DNA from 4 places in the Agrobacterium sp. GW821-FHT02D03 genome. Region 3 is predicted to be linked to each of the others. Evidence: predicted binding sites of a transcription regulator. Region 3 holds the regulator's gene; each other region holds the start of a gene.
The links. Region 3 encodes PhoB, which activates phosphate uptake and scavenging genes when phosphate is short. Its sites were predicted from a motif close to TGTCATNNANCTGTCAT; they were not measured.

Region 1 (3,210 bases), 580 kb from region 3:
GCTGGATGCCGACGAAGTGGGTGCGCTTGTCGGCCGACCATGTCTGGCCGGTCACTTCCGAACCCTTTGGCGCCGTCAGGAAACGCTCGATGCGGCCGGTAACCGGGTCGCCCGCCAGCATCTGGTTGTTGCCCTGACCGGCAAACTGGCCTTCATTGCTGTCTTCGCCATCGGTCTGGATCCAGAGAAGGCCGGTGGAGTCGAACATCATGCCGTCCGGCGAGTTGAACATGTTGCCGGAGTTGATGTTGGAGGAGCCCGCATAGGCGTCCTTGTGCACATCCGGATTACCGGCCATGCAGAAGAGATCCCACTTGAACTTGCCGTCGGCGTGATCGTCATTGGCAGGATACCAGCGAACGATCTGGCCATATTCGTTCTTCTCGCGTGGGTTGGCGGCGTTGATAGCCATGACATCGCCACCGGCATTGGTGCGCATCTTGCCGTCCTTTACTTCGCCGCGGCGGCTGTTGTTGGTCAGCGCGCAATAGGCTTCGATGGCGACGGGGTTGATTGCGACCCATTCCGGGCGATCCATGGTCGTGGCGCCGACCTTGGAGGCTGCCTGGCGCGTAAAGACGGAGATTTCATCCGGCTTCATTCCGGTCGATTCCGGCGTCAGAGCCACCCACTCGCCATTGCCGTCATCGGTAAACTTCGCCACGTAAAGCGTGCCTTCGTCCAAAAGTTTCGAGGTGTCACCGCCTGGCACGTAGATGCCATTGGAGACGAACTTGTAGAGGAACTCGCCGCGCTCATCGTCGCCCATGTAAACCACGACACGGCCATCGCGCGCTATGACCACGGCAGCATTTTCATGCTTGATGCGGCCAAGTGCGGTGCGCTTGATCGGCGTGGAAGACGCGTTGGACGGATCGATCTCCACGACATAGCCAGCACGACGCGGCTCGTTCGGGTGCTTCGACACATCGAAACGCTCGTCGAATTTCTCGTAACCGTAGCGTGTCTCGGCGGCGATGCCGTAGCGCTTGTAGTCATCCGGCATTTTGAAGTTGGCATCGGTGGAGCCGAAATAGCCGTTGAAGTTTTCTTCGCAGGTCAGATAGGTGCCCCAAGGCGTGCGACCGGCGCCGCAATTGTTGAAGGTGCCAAGACAGTCGACACCCTTCGGGTCGGCTGCTGTCTTGACGAGATCGGAGCCAGCAGCGGGGCCCGAAAGCTTCATCGGTGTGTTGTGGTGAATACGGCGGTTGAACGGGCTATCGACGACGATCTCCCAGCCATCCTTGCCTTCCGCCACTTCCATGACAGTCACGCCCTGCATGTGCTGAAGGATCTTCACCTCATCCAGATTGGCGGGCATGCCTTTTTCGCGGTGGGGGAGGTTGGTTTCGTTGTTCACATATTCGTGGTTCACGGCGATCAACTGATGGCTACCCACCACGAAGAGTTCCATGCCGTCGGTATTCTCGCCGAAGACCTTATCGGAGTTCTCCAGGCTGACGCCCTTCGCGGGGTCGATATCCGGCACGTTCGGAAAGAGTGGCTGCCCCCACTTGGCAAGCGGTTTCCAGCTATAACCCTCCGGCACATGAACGGTGTGATCAGTCGCCGCTTGCACCGGCTTGAACGGGAAGCGGGAGGCTGCGTCCTGTGCCTGAGCGGACGTGGACGTCGCGAGATTGCCCAGCGTACCGAGAGCCGCGGCGGCAGACCCAAAGGCGAGCACACCGCCAAGGAAGCCGCGGCGCGAAATGGCGGATTCGACGACGCGGTCGAAATCCGTCACGGCTGGGGGCGGATTTTGCAGCTCGTCCCACTCGTCCCAGCTTAGCTTGCTTGTGTCGATATTGGTCATGGCGCTCTCCATTGTCGTCGTTTCGAACAATTCTAGAGAGGGCAACTAAAGCGGGTTTATCACAGCGATATGACAGACCCGCAGAGACGAAACGTCTTAGGGTTGTATCGGCCCTCCCTTTTAAGTCTCCGCGCTGGGCAGGTGACTGAGCGGCAAAGGGCCTTCAGATTTGACCGTCTGGATGGCAAAATTGCTGCGAATGTCACTGACGCTTGGAAGTTTCAGCAGGCGGTCCACCAGCAACCGTTCATAAGCTGCGAGATCGGGCACGACGACCTGCAAGAGAAAATCAGCCTCGCCGGAGACAAGATGGCATGAAATGACATCTGGCAGGACGGAGACCGCCTCTCTGAAGGCGGCGGCAGAAGCGTCCTGATGGCGCTCGATTTTGACGCTAACGAAAACCGTCAACCCAAGACTGAGGCCGACGCGGTCTAGGCTCGCATGATAACCCCGAATGACGCCTGCCTTCTCCAGCGCACGAACCCGCCGCAGACAGGGAGATGGCGACAATCCAACCTCTTCGGCAAGCTCGACATTGGTCAGACGCGCATCCCGCTGCAGCGCGGTGAGAATTCGGCGGTCAATCGCATCAAGTTTAAGATTTGGCATAAACCACCACAAATCGATCTATTATTGGCACAAACGGTGCTTCAACGTCATACCTACTGATACAGTTCGCAAGGACACGCCTCAAGTCCCTGATCTAGTTTGCGCCGACCATTATCTTGAGGCTTGACCATGAGCGAGTTCATTCTGTTCGTCGGCGCGCTGGTCGTCGTCTATCTGTTGCCGGGGCCAGACATGGTGCTTGTCCTGCAAACCGGTGCGAGTGCAGGGCGCGGTCCAGCTATCGCAACAGGCGCAGGTTTGGCGCTTGCAAGAGCCGCCCATGTGGCGTTCGCCGGCTTGGGGCTGGCGGCCTTGTTGACGACGAGCCCAATGGCATTCGAAGTGGTGCGCTTTGTCGGTTCCGCCTATCTTCTCTGGCTTGGTCTGGAGATTCTGAGATCGGAATATAGTGGAGATGACGCGATTCGGATCAACGGTCCGAAACAACCGTCCTCGCACGGCACGGCACTGTGGCGGGGCTTTCTCACCAATATTCTAAATCCGAAGGCGCTGCTGTTCTGCTCTGTCTTGCTGCCACAGTTCATTGTACCGGGCGAGCAGGGGCTGGGCGTTCAGTTTCTGATGCTGGGAATGACGTTGGTGGTTGTCGGCCTTGCCTTCGACCTGACCTATGCGACCGTCGGCTCGTTGCTGAGCGGCTGGATGTCGAGACGTCCACTTGCCCAGCGCGCGCAGAGCTGGACTTTCGCCGCCCTATTGATCGGGTTCGCACTTCGGCTGGTTCTCATGCCTCATCCCTAATGGGAGAGGGAATATCC
Region 2 (3,210 bases), 910 kb from region 3:
GACCTACCTGTCGCGGAATCGATTGGTAATAGGATACCTGCGATCGCGACCGAAGTTCTTCTTGGTAATCTTCACGCCAGGTGCAGACTGCCGGCGCTTATATTCGGCCAAGTACAACAGATGCTCGATGCGATGAACCGTTGCAACGTCGTGACCGCGCGCCACGATTTCGTCGACGGACATTTCCTGTTCCACCAGGCACTCGAGAATATCGTCGAGAACCGGATAGGGTGGCAGCGAGTCCTGGTCGGTCTGATTGGGCCGCAATTCCGCGGATGGGGCCTTGGAAATGATGTTGGCGGGGATGACTTCGCCCGAAGGCCCAAGCGCGCCGGGCGGCACGTGGGCGTTGCGCCATCTGGAGATGGCATAGACCTGCATCTTGTAGAGGTCCTTGATGGGGTTGAAGCCGCCATTCATATCGCCATAGAGCGTGGCATAGCCGACGGACATTTCCGACTTGTTGCCGGTGGTTACCACCATCGAACCAAACTTGTTGGAAACGCCCATCAGGATCGTGCCGCGCGCACGGCTCTGCAGGTTTTCCTCGGTGATGCCCTCTTCCGTTCCTTCGAACAGATCCGACAGCGCCGTCATGAAGCCATCGACAGGTTCGGCAATCGGAACGATGTCATAACGGCAGCCGAGCGCCCTGGCGCAATCGGCGGCGTCCTTCAGCGATTCTTCCGAGGTATAGCGGTAGGGCAGCATGATGCAGCGCACCCGCTCCTCGCCCAGCGCATCAACCGCGATTGCTGCGCAGATGGCCGAGTCGATGCCGCCGGAAAGGCCGAGAACGACGCTCTTGAAGCCATTCTTGTTGACGTAGTCGCGGAAGCCCAGCATGCAGGCCCGGTAATCGGCCTCCTCGCCTTCGGGAATATGGGAAACCGGACCATGGCTGCAGTGCCAGCCATTCTCCGTGCGTTTCCAGTCCGTGACCGCCAACGTTGCTTCGAACTGGCTCATCTGGAAGGCCAGCGTCTTGTCGGCATTGAAACCGAAGCTCGCGCCGTCGAACACCAGTTCATCCTGGCCGCCGAGTTGGTTGACAAAGACCAGAGGCAGGCCACTTTCAATGACCTGGCGGAGGGCGACCTGATGACGGACATCGACCTTGCCGCGATAATAGGGCGAGCCATTGGGCACCAGCAAAATTTCGGCGCCGGCCTCGGCCAGCGTCTCGCACACGCCGAAATCGTTCCAGATTTCTTCGCAAATCGGAATGCCGATGCGAATGCCCCTAAAATTATAGGGGCCGGAGATAGAGCCTTCGCTAAAGACGCGCTTTTCGTCGAACTCGCCGTAATTCGGCAGGTCCACCTTGTCGCGCAACGCGACGATCTTACCGCCATCGAGCAGAGCTACCGAATTGTGCCTGCCCTTTTCGCCCTGGCGCGGGAAGCCGATAACGACGCCCGGCCCGCCATCCGCGGTCTCCGCGGCCAACTCCTCCACTGCCTTGAGGCAGGACTTCAAAAATGCCGGTTTCAACACCAGATCTTCTGGCGGGTAGCCGGAGATGAAAAGCTCCGTCAGCAGAAGAAGATCGGCGCCTTGCGCTGCCGCATCGGCTCTTGCCTCGCGCGCTTTGGCAAGGTTGCCTGCGACATCGCCGACGGTCGGGTTGAATTGTCCAACCGCAATCCGGAACGTGTGGGGAATGGTCTGTGCTGTGCTCATGCCTTCCTCAATATCGTGCCGGCTCTTACAGTGCAACGCGCCGCATAAATTGTTTCAAAACAATGGCCAGTCAAGAAGGTTCCGGCGGGTGCATGCGCGAAATAAACGGCTCACGCGATGGTTATCCTCGAGACCTGTGAATTTTGCATAGTTCATGTCGCGTTCATTGCGCGCATGTGACAGTTAGATGACGCTTATATGACAGGTGATTCACACCTGCTTTCGAGACTGCCGGAGTAGAAACGTGACGAAATCGGTACCTAGAACAACGGTTACCGAAAGGATGAAGCTCGTCCTTTCAAAGCCGTGGACACGGTCCCCTGCCCGCCTCGCAAACGATGCACAAATGCTGGCCAATCTGGTCCTCGCAGCGGTGCTGCTCGTCGTCTGCATGGAATGGATCGCGCGCGGCACCTTGCATGATGTCGGCTCCTTTTTGCTGTCACCTGCACGACCTGGGCTGACGACGGTCGTAGCAGTCTTCATCGGCCTCATGGCGCTTGATGCCGTCTTCGGGCGTCATTACCAGTCGCTTCTGGTTGCCGTCCCGCTAATGATCCTGCCGGCTTTCATCTCGAGCCAGAAGCAGCTTTACCTTTCCGATCCGCTCTATCCTTCCGACCTGCTGTTCGGCCGCCAGATCCTTCAGCTTTTGCCTGCCATGCTGAAGGCTCAGCCCGTGACCGCACTCGCCGTTGGGGTTGCACTTTCGCTCTCTGCGTTTGCCATTGTGATGCTGTGGCGCCTTTCGCGGCGTGCCATGCCTGTGATGTCGTTCAAAGCTAGAATTTGGAGACTGGCGCTTGCCGTTCCACTCTTCGTCAGCTTTGGCTCCATGATGGAATATTCCAGCTATTCCTGGATCAGAGACCGCCTCAACATCATTCCGATGATGTGGGATCAAAAGGAAAACTATCGCCATAACGGTTTCCTCATGGCCTTCGCCTTCAATATCCCGATGGCGAAAGTGACAGCACCTTATGGCTATGGCGAGGCGACGATCGCGGACATTGCGTCCGACAGTTCCGCCTTCGCGGTCAACCATTCCAAGCGTCCCGATGTCATCATGATCATGAGCGAATCGCTGTGGGATCCGACGCGTCTGGAGAATGTCACGCTCTCGAAAGATCCGATGCCGCGCATCCGCGCCATGCAGTCAGGCCATGTGTTTTCGCCCGAGTTTGGCGGCATGACGGCAAATGTCGAATTCGAAGCGCTGACCGGCTTCAGCAATGCGTTCCTGCCCTATGGCAGCATTCCCTATCAGCAATATGTGCGCCGCCCTGTTCCTTCGCTTGCGACCTTCTTTCGCTCGGAGGGATATTCCGCAGTCGCCGTCCACCCATTCCAGGAATGGTTCTGGAATCGTCGTGAGGTCTACAAGCATTTCGGATTTGAGGAGTTTCGCTCCGAAGAAACCTTGCCGCCGATGGAAAAGCGTGGGGCGTTCGCGTCGGATGCGGCACTGACGAACGAAATCATCCAAACGGTTGATGCAGCCGAAAAGCCGCAGTTTCTCTTTGCCGT
Region 3 (3,210 bases):
CAAATCTCGGCACTTCCGGGCAGTTACAAGCCTTGGTAGGTGCTTGCCGCGCAGGCCCGAGGTGTTGCCTTTCTGACTCACAGGGGAAGCAAGTTGGGGAAAACCGGAAAATCGATTCCAGATGATTCCTGCGACTCTTGTCACGGAGTCAACCGACGATTAGGTTAACCGTCAATTACTAGACTGCAATGCGGCGGAACTAGTCACCTACAATCTGGCGAATGGCCTGCGCGTGGTTCACTCCATGGCATAGTAGGTGGATTCTGCCCGAAAACAACGCGACGAGCGGAGAAGCGGCATGAACTGGACGGACGAACGAGTAGAAAAGCTCAAGAGATTATGGTCCGAAGGGCTTAGCGCAAGCCAGATCGCAGCACAACTAGGCGGTGTGAGCCGCAATGCCGTCATCGGCAAGGTTCACCGCCTCAACCTGCCAGGTCGCGCCAAGGCCGGCGGCACGGTCGCCACGTCGCGTCCTGCGCCCAAGCGTCCCGCAGCAGCGCCGCGTCCGGCAAGCTATGCGGCTCCGGCCCGCGCTGCGACCAGCCGTCCAGCACCGGCCCGTAGCTCTGGTGCCCTCGCTTTCAAGGAAGACATGGACATCGACACCGTCGAGCCCATGGAATATGTTCGTTCTTCCAACAATGTCGTTATCCCGATCTCGCGTCGCCTGACGCTGACGGAACTGACCGAGCGCACCTGCAAGTGGCCGGTGGGCGACCCGCTCAAGGACGACTTCCATTTCTGCGGCTGCGAGGCGTCTGAAGCCTCGCCCTACTGCAAGTTCCACGCGAAGATGGCCTACCAGCCGGTCAGCGAACGCCGCAAGGCGTAAGGTCTGTCTCAGAACCAATTCAGAAAGCGGGCTTCGGTCCGCTTTTTTATTGGGCGGTCTCCAGCTTTGCCAAATAATCCAAGCTTGCCTGCAGCAATAATCGCGCCCAGACTATCATCATGGACGCGATCGACACACTGCACGACTATATCTCGGCGCTATGGGCCGGGGCCGTCGACACGCCCTTCCCGCCAATCCCGCGCCGCGCACGTGGCGACGGAACCGTTTACGTCGAATGGCGACGCGGCAGCTACTGGCTGATCTGCGAGGAGCGCGGAGAGGAATATTGGCGTCGGGAAGCCAAGGACATGGACGATGCCGCCTTCCAGTTGATGTCGATCGTGGCGGGAGAAGTGGTGCGCGATCGCGAGCTTGCGGTTCGGGAAAAGGCAGACCGCCAGTCGACCGGCCCGGACGACTATTCGCGCTGGAACTGGATGTACCAGGAGATCGAACTGATGGGCGCGATCAAGGAGAGCTATGGCGCTCGAACTCGAGCCAATTATGCTGAGGTGCTGACCCGCAGCCCGTTGTCTAAGGACGAGATAGACGCCGCGCGATATCCCGTTCCGTCCACATTGATCTGACGCCGGGAAGCCAAGGGCTACCCTCTCTGACACGGCGAGAATAGGAGCGCTTGTACCTTCAAGCAAAGCGCTCCCGAGGCCGATCAGGCTTCCATGGAATAGCCGGCGCCCCGAACGGTGCGAATGACATCCTGCATGCTGGAGAAATTCAGCGCCTTACGCAGGCGACCGACATGGACGTCCACCGTGCGCTCATCCACATAGATATCATGTCCCCAGACACCGTCGAGAAGCTGGGAACGGGAAAACACACGACCTGGCGAGGTCATGAGAAATTCCAGCAGGCGGAATTCGGTCGGCCCGAGACGGACTTCGCGGCTCTTGCGATGGACACGGTGCGTCTCACGATCGAGCTCGATATCGCCGCATTTCAGCACCGAGGACAGGACCTCCGGCTTGGCGCGGCGCAGCATCGCTTTAACGCGCGCCATCAGTTCCGGCGTGGAGAAGGGCTTCACGACATAGTCGTCCGCGCCCGTCGCCAGACCACGAACCCTTTCGCTTTCCTCACCGCGCGCCGTCAGCATGATGATCGGCAGACGTTCGGTTTCCGGCCGCATGCGCAGGCGACGGCAAAGCTCGATGCCGGAGACGCCCGGCAACATCCAGTCGAGGATCAAAAGATCCGGCGTGCGCTCCTGAAGGCGAATCTCCGCCTCGTCGCCACGCGGAATGGTGTCCACGTCATAGCCTTCGGATTCGAGATTGTAACGGAGGAGGACGCTCAGCGCCTCCTCATCTTCGACAACGGCGATTTTTGGCACCATGGCTCCAGATCCTATCTGTCGCTTACTCGGTCACAGCGCCGAGCGTGTTGGAACTATCGTCCTTCGGACGCTCACCTTCCGGCTGGCTGCCAGTGGTCATGTAGTAGATGGTCTCGGCGATGTTGGTGGCGTGGTCGCCAACGCGCTCGATGTTCTTGGCACAGAACAGAAGATGCGTGCAGGTGGTGATGTTGCGCGGATCTTCCATCATGTAGGTCAAAAGCTCGCGGAAGAGCGAGGTGTACATCGCGTCGATTTCCTCGTCGCGCTCGCGGATGGCCTGGGCCTTTTCCGCTGACCGCGTGGAGTAGACGTCCAACACTTCCTTCAACTGCACAAGCGCCAGTTCCGAAAGATGCTCAAGGCCACGCGCCAGTTTGCGCGGAACGCCGGTGCCGGCAACAGCGATGACGCGCTTGGCGGTGTTCTTGCCCAGATCGCCGACGCGCTCCAGGTCTGCGGCAATGCGCAGCGAACCGATGATTTCGCGAAGGTCTGCTGCCATCGGCTGGCGCTTGGCAATGGTGACGATCGCCTTGTCGCCGATTTCGCGCTCGGCGTGATCGAGGATCGTATCGTCCGAGATGACCTTTTGTGCCAGGGCCGCATCGGAATTGACGAGTGCGCGCACGGCATCGGCGCACATCTGCTCGGCCAAGCCGCCCATTTCGGCGATCCGGCGGCTGAGGAACTTCAGCTCCTCATCATAGGCGGACATGATGTGGGAATGTGTCGACATGTTCGTAGTCTCCAGTTTCGAAACGCCCTGTCGCAAGCCTTTTTAGTGGCTCAAGCGACAGGCGCGGTGGGATGCGCAAGCAAGAGCAGGATCAGCCGAAACGACCCATGATATAGTCCTGGGTGCGCTGGTCATCCGGGTTGGTGAACATCTTGTCCGTATCGTTCTCCTCAACCAGGTGGCCGAGGTGGAACATGGCGGTACGCTGCGAAACGCGAGCGGCCTGCTGCATCGAGTGTGTCACGATGACGATGGTGTAGTTGGCACGAAGCTCGTGGATCA
Region 4 (3,210 bases), 2.6 Mb from region 3:
CGAACCCCTCCACCTGACGGTTTTTTCTGTCGCGTGTCGTTGCCGCAAAACCGGTGACCACTTTTGCGCGACATGCTGTAAAAAAACCGTCCTCCTGCTGAGGATAGTATGTGCGGGTTCGTTTTTTTCCAAGCGGCATTGCGACGGCAGGAGAAGGCAACAAAAAAGCCGACCCAAAGGCCGGCTCGTTCGTCATGCAATCGCATCAAGAAGCGCTGATTATGCGCTTTCCTTCGGCGTCAGAACCTGACGGCCGCGATACATGCCTGTCTTCAGGTCGATGTGGTGCGGGCGACGCAGTTCGCCGGAGTTCTTGTCTTCGACGTAGGTTGCTGCCTTGAGGGCGTCTGCCGAACGGCGCATACCGCGCTTGGACGGGCTCGTTTTTCTTTTAGGAACTGCCATTTGTGTTACTCCACTGAAGCGGCGAAACACGGGAACCGGCCAGAACCATAGGCCGAATGTCGCATGTCTCGATATCGGAAATTTGGCGCGCTTATACATGCCCTGCGGGGCTTTGACCAGCCCCGACGCACATTTTTTCGCGAGATACCGACGCAATCGAAAATCGGCATCCGTCCGACCCATCCATATCAGATGGGATCGAAGACAAGCAACTCCTCAAAGTGGTTCATGTCGGCAAATGCACAGAAGGCTGGCGGGCGCATTTCGATGACCGGCGCTGACGCACGCAATTTTTCAAGGCAGTCATCCAGCATCGCCTGCCAGCGTGGCAGGCACTCCGGCTCGAACCAACGGCGGGCATAGGCAAATGTAATGTGGAATTCGTAAGTCTCGTGATCGGGATGACGATAACCGAAGGCCTCGGCAAAGGCGTCACGCCATGCAGCGATGATCCTGTCATCCACCTCGGTTACCCCTTTCAGGATCAGGCCGAGCGGCGTGACCGATGTTGCCTGCATATTGAAGGCTGGCAGCTTAAGAAATTCTGCGAGGCGCTCACGGTAAAACGCCGTCATCGCGTCGATCGTGCTGTCTTCCGGCATCTCCTTCGGCCAGTAAGGCCAAGCGCGGCGATGCTCGATGATGCCCTGAAACACCGTCATGTGCAGGCTGGAGACGGGTGTGAAGGCGAGGTGGGTCGAAGACTCGGGCATATCGAGAAGCCGCTGAAGGGCGGCAATGATCGCCTGTTGAGACGGCGAACCTTCGACCAGATGGCAGACGACCGTGTTGCCCGGCTCAGGCAGAAATTCTCCCTCGGGAGAATAGCGCGTTCCCAGATGTCGGGGTGGTGCAGTGTGATGGGTGGTCGAGAAGGCGGAAAGTTGTGGCGAAACGAACGGGGCGTGCATGGGAGGGCTCCTTGATAGAAGCCTTCCCCTACGCCTCATGGGCGACAGGCACATGACATTCGAAATGTTACAGCATCGGCCCGAAAATCGGACCCGATTTTCGGAAAGCACGTTGCGTCGATTCAAACAGGTAAAGCGTCTTTTGTGCGTCCCATAATAGGACGCACGGCGCTTTAGTGAGCCTCGTCCCAGTTGCTGGCGGCCCGGGCATCCACCTGCAGCGGCACCCTCATGTCGATGGCCGGCATGGCAGCGTTTTCCATGATGGAGACGACCACAGGCAGCGTCTTTTCGATTTCGCTGTCTTCGACCTCAAAAATCAGTTCGTCATGCACCTGAAGCAGCATGCGGGCGGAAAGTTTCGCCTGCTCGAGTGCCGGTTCCATGCGGATCATCGCCCGACGGATGATATCGGCCGCAGACCCCTGGATCGGCGCATTGATTGCCGCGCGCTCGTTGAACGCCCTTACCGACGGGTTGGACGACTTGATTTCAGGGTAGTGAATGCGGCGGCCGAAGATGGTCTCGACATAGCCATGCTCGCGGGCATAGGCCTTGGTATTTTCCATATAGTCGCGAATGCCGGGGAAGCGCTCGAAGTATTTCTTGATGTACTCACCCGCTTCAGAGCGGCCGATGCTGAGCTGATTGGCAAGACCGAAAGACGAAATGCCGTAGATGATGCCGAAATTGATCGCCTTGGCGCGGCGACGCACTTCCGATGGCATGCCTTCCACCGGCACACCGAACATCTCCGATGCTGTCATCGCATGAATATCGATGCCGTTTTCAAAGGCATTTCTCAACTGCGGGATATCGGCGACATGCGCCAGCACACGCAATTCGATCTGGCTGTAGTCGGCCGAAAGAAGCTTGTTGCCGGGCGTGGAAATGAAGGCCGTTCTGATCTTGCGGCCTTCCGCCGTTCGCACCGGAATGTTCTGAAGGTTCGGTTCCGACGAGGAAAGACGACCCGTCGTGGTCGATGCCAGCGAATAGGAGGTGTGGACGCGCTTGGTGTCGGCATGGATATAGCCGGGGAGCGCATCCGTATAGGTGGATTTCAGCTTGGTCAGCTGGCGCCAGTCAACGATCTTGCGCGGCAGCTCCATGCCTTCGGCGGCAAGGTCTTCCAACACGGAGGCGGAGGTTGACCACTGTCCGGTCTTCGTCTTGGAACCGCCAGGCAGCCCCATCTTGCCGAACAGGATATCGCCCAGCTGCTTGGGCGAGCCGATGTTGAATTTTTCGCCGGCCAGTTCGTAAATCTCGTCCTCGAAGGCGGCAGCCTTCTGCGCCAGCTCGCCGGAAAGCCGCGACAGGATTTGCCGGTCGACGGATATGCCGCGCTCTTCCATATGGGCGAGTACCGGCACCAGTGGTCGTTCCAGTCGCTCATAGACGGTGGTCAGACGGTCGGCGACGAGGCGGGGTTTCAGCACCATCCACAGGCGCAGCGTCACATCGGCATCTTCGGCAGCGTAAGCCGTTGCCTTGTCGATATCGACGAAGTCGAAGGTCACGCCGGACTTCCCGGAGCCTGCAACATCCTTGTAGGCGATCGGCTTGTGGCCAAGCCAGCGCTCGGAAAGCGCATCCATACCATGCGCGCCTTTGCCGGCTTCCAGCACGTAGGAAAGCAGCATCGTGTCGTCATAGCTCTGCATCACGATGCCGAGGCGCTTGACCAGCAGATAATCGTATTTGAGGTTCTGCGCCACTTTCAAAACAGCCGGGTCTTCCAGCAGGTCTTTCAGTCGCGAAAGCGCAAGATCGAAGGGAATCTGGTCCGGCGCCAGCTTGATGCCGTCGCTGAAGAGATCGCCGCCAGAGCCGGTCTTGTGGGTGAGTGGTACATAGGCTGCGATGATGTCCGAGCCGCTGGCATTCTTGC

Region 1: a site for PhoB is predicted at 1,878-1,894, ahead of AC07U5_RS10220 (PhoX family protein). Genes of this name have one in related genera too.
Region 2: a site for PhoB is predicted at 1,871-1,887, ahead of AC07U5_RS08520 (LTA synthase family protein). Genes of this name have one in related genera too.
Region 4: a site for PhoB is predicted at 1,358-1,374, ahead of AC07U5_RS00550 (DUF1868 domain-containing protein). Genes of this name have one in related genera too.

Annotation. Positions count from the first base shown of each region.
Region 1 covers NZ_JBWKVN010000001.1:2,144,505-2,147,714, reverse strand. The annotation lists gene AC07U5_RS10220 (PhoX family protein) at 1-1,819, opposite strand, end outside; gene AC07U5_RS10215 (Lrp/AsnC family transcriptional regulator) at 1,940-2,431, opposite strand; gene AC07U5_RS10210 (LysE family translocator) at 2,561-3,193, shown strand.
Region 2 covers NZ_JBWKVN010000001.1:1,815,935-1,819,144, forward strand. The annotation lists gene AC07U5_RS08515 (NAD+ synthase) at 4-1,683, opposite strand; gene AC07U5_RS08520 (LTA synthase family protein) at 1,967-3,210, shown strand, end outside.
Region 3 covers NZ_JBWKVN010000001.1:2,725,828-2,729,037, forward strand. The annotation lists gene AC07U5_RS12960 (GcrA family cell cycle regulator) at 299-835, shown strand; gene AC07U5_RS12965 (Imm63 family immunity protein) at 955-1,422, shown strand; gene phoB (phosphate regulon transcriptional regulator PhoB) at 1,506-2,189, opposite strand; gene phoU (phosphate signaling complex protein PhoU) at 2,212-2,928, opposite strand; gene pstB (phosphate ABC transporter ATP-binding protein PstB) at 3,020-3,210, opposite strand, start outside.
Region 4 covers NZ_JBWKVN010000001.1:112,942-116,151, reverse strand. The annotation lists gene AC07U5_RS00560 (hypothetical protein) at 1-196, opposite strand, end outside; gene rpmF (50S ribosomal protein L32) at 220-405, opposite strand; gene AC07U5_RS00550 (DUF1868 domain-containing protein) at 594-1,316, opposite strand; gene polA (DNA polymerase I) at 1,490-3,210, opposite strand, start outside.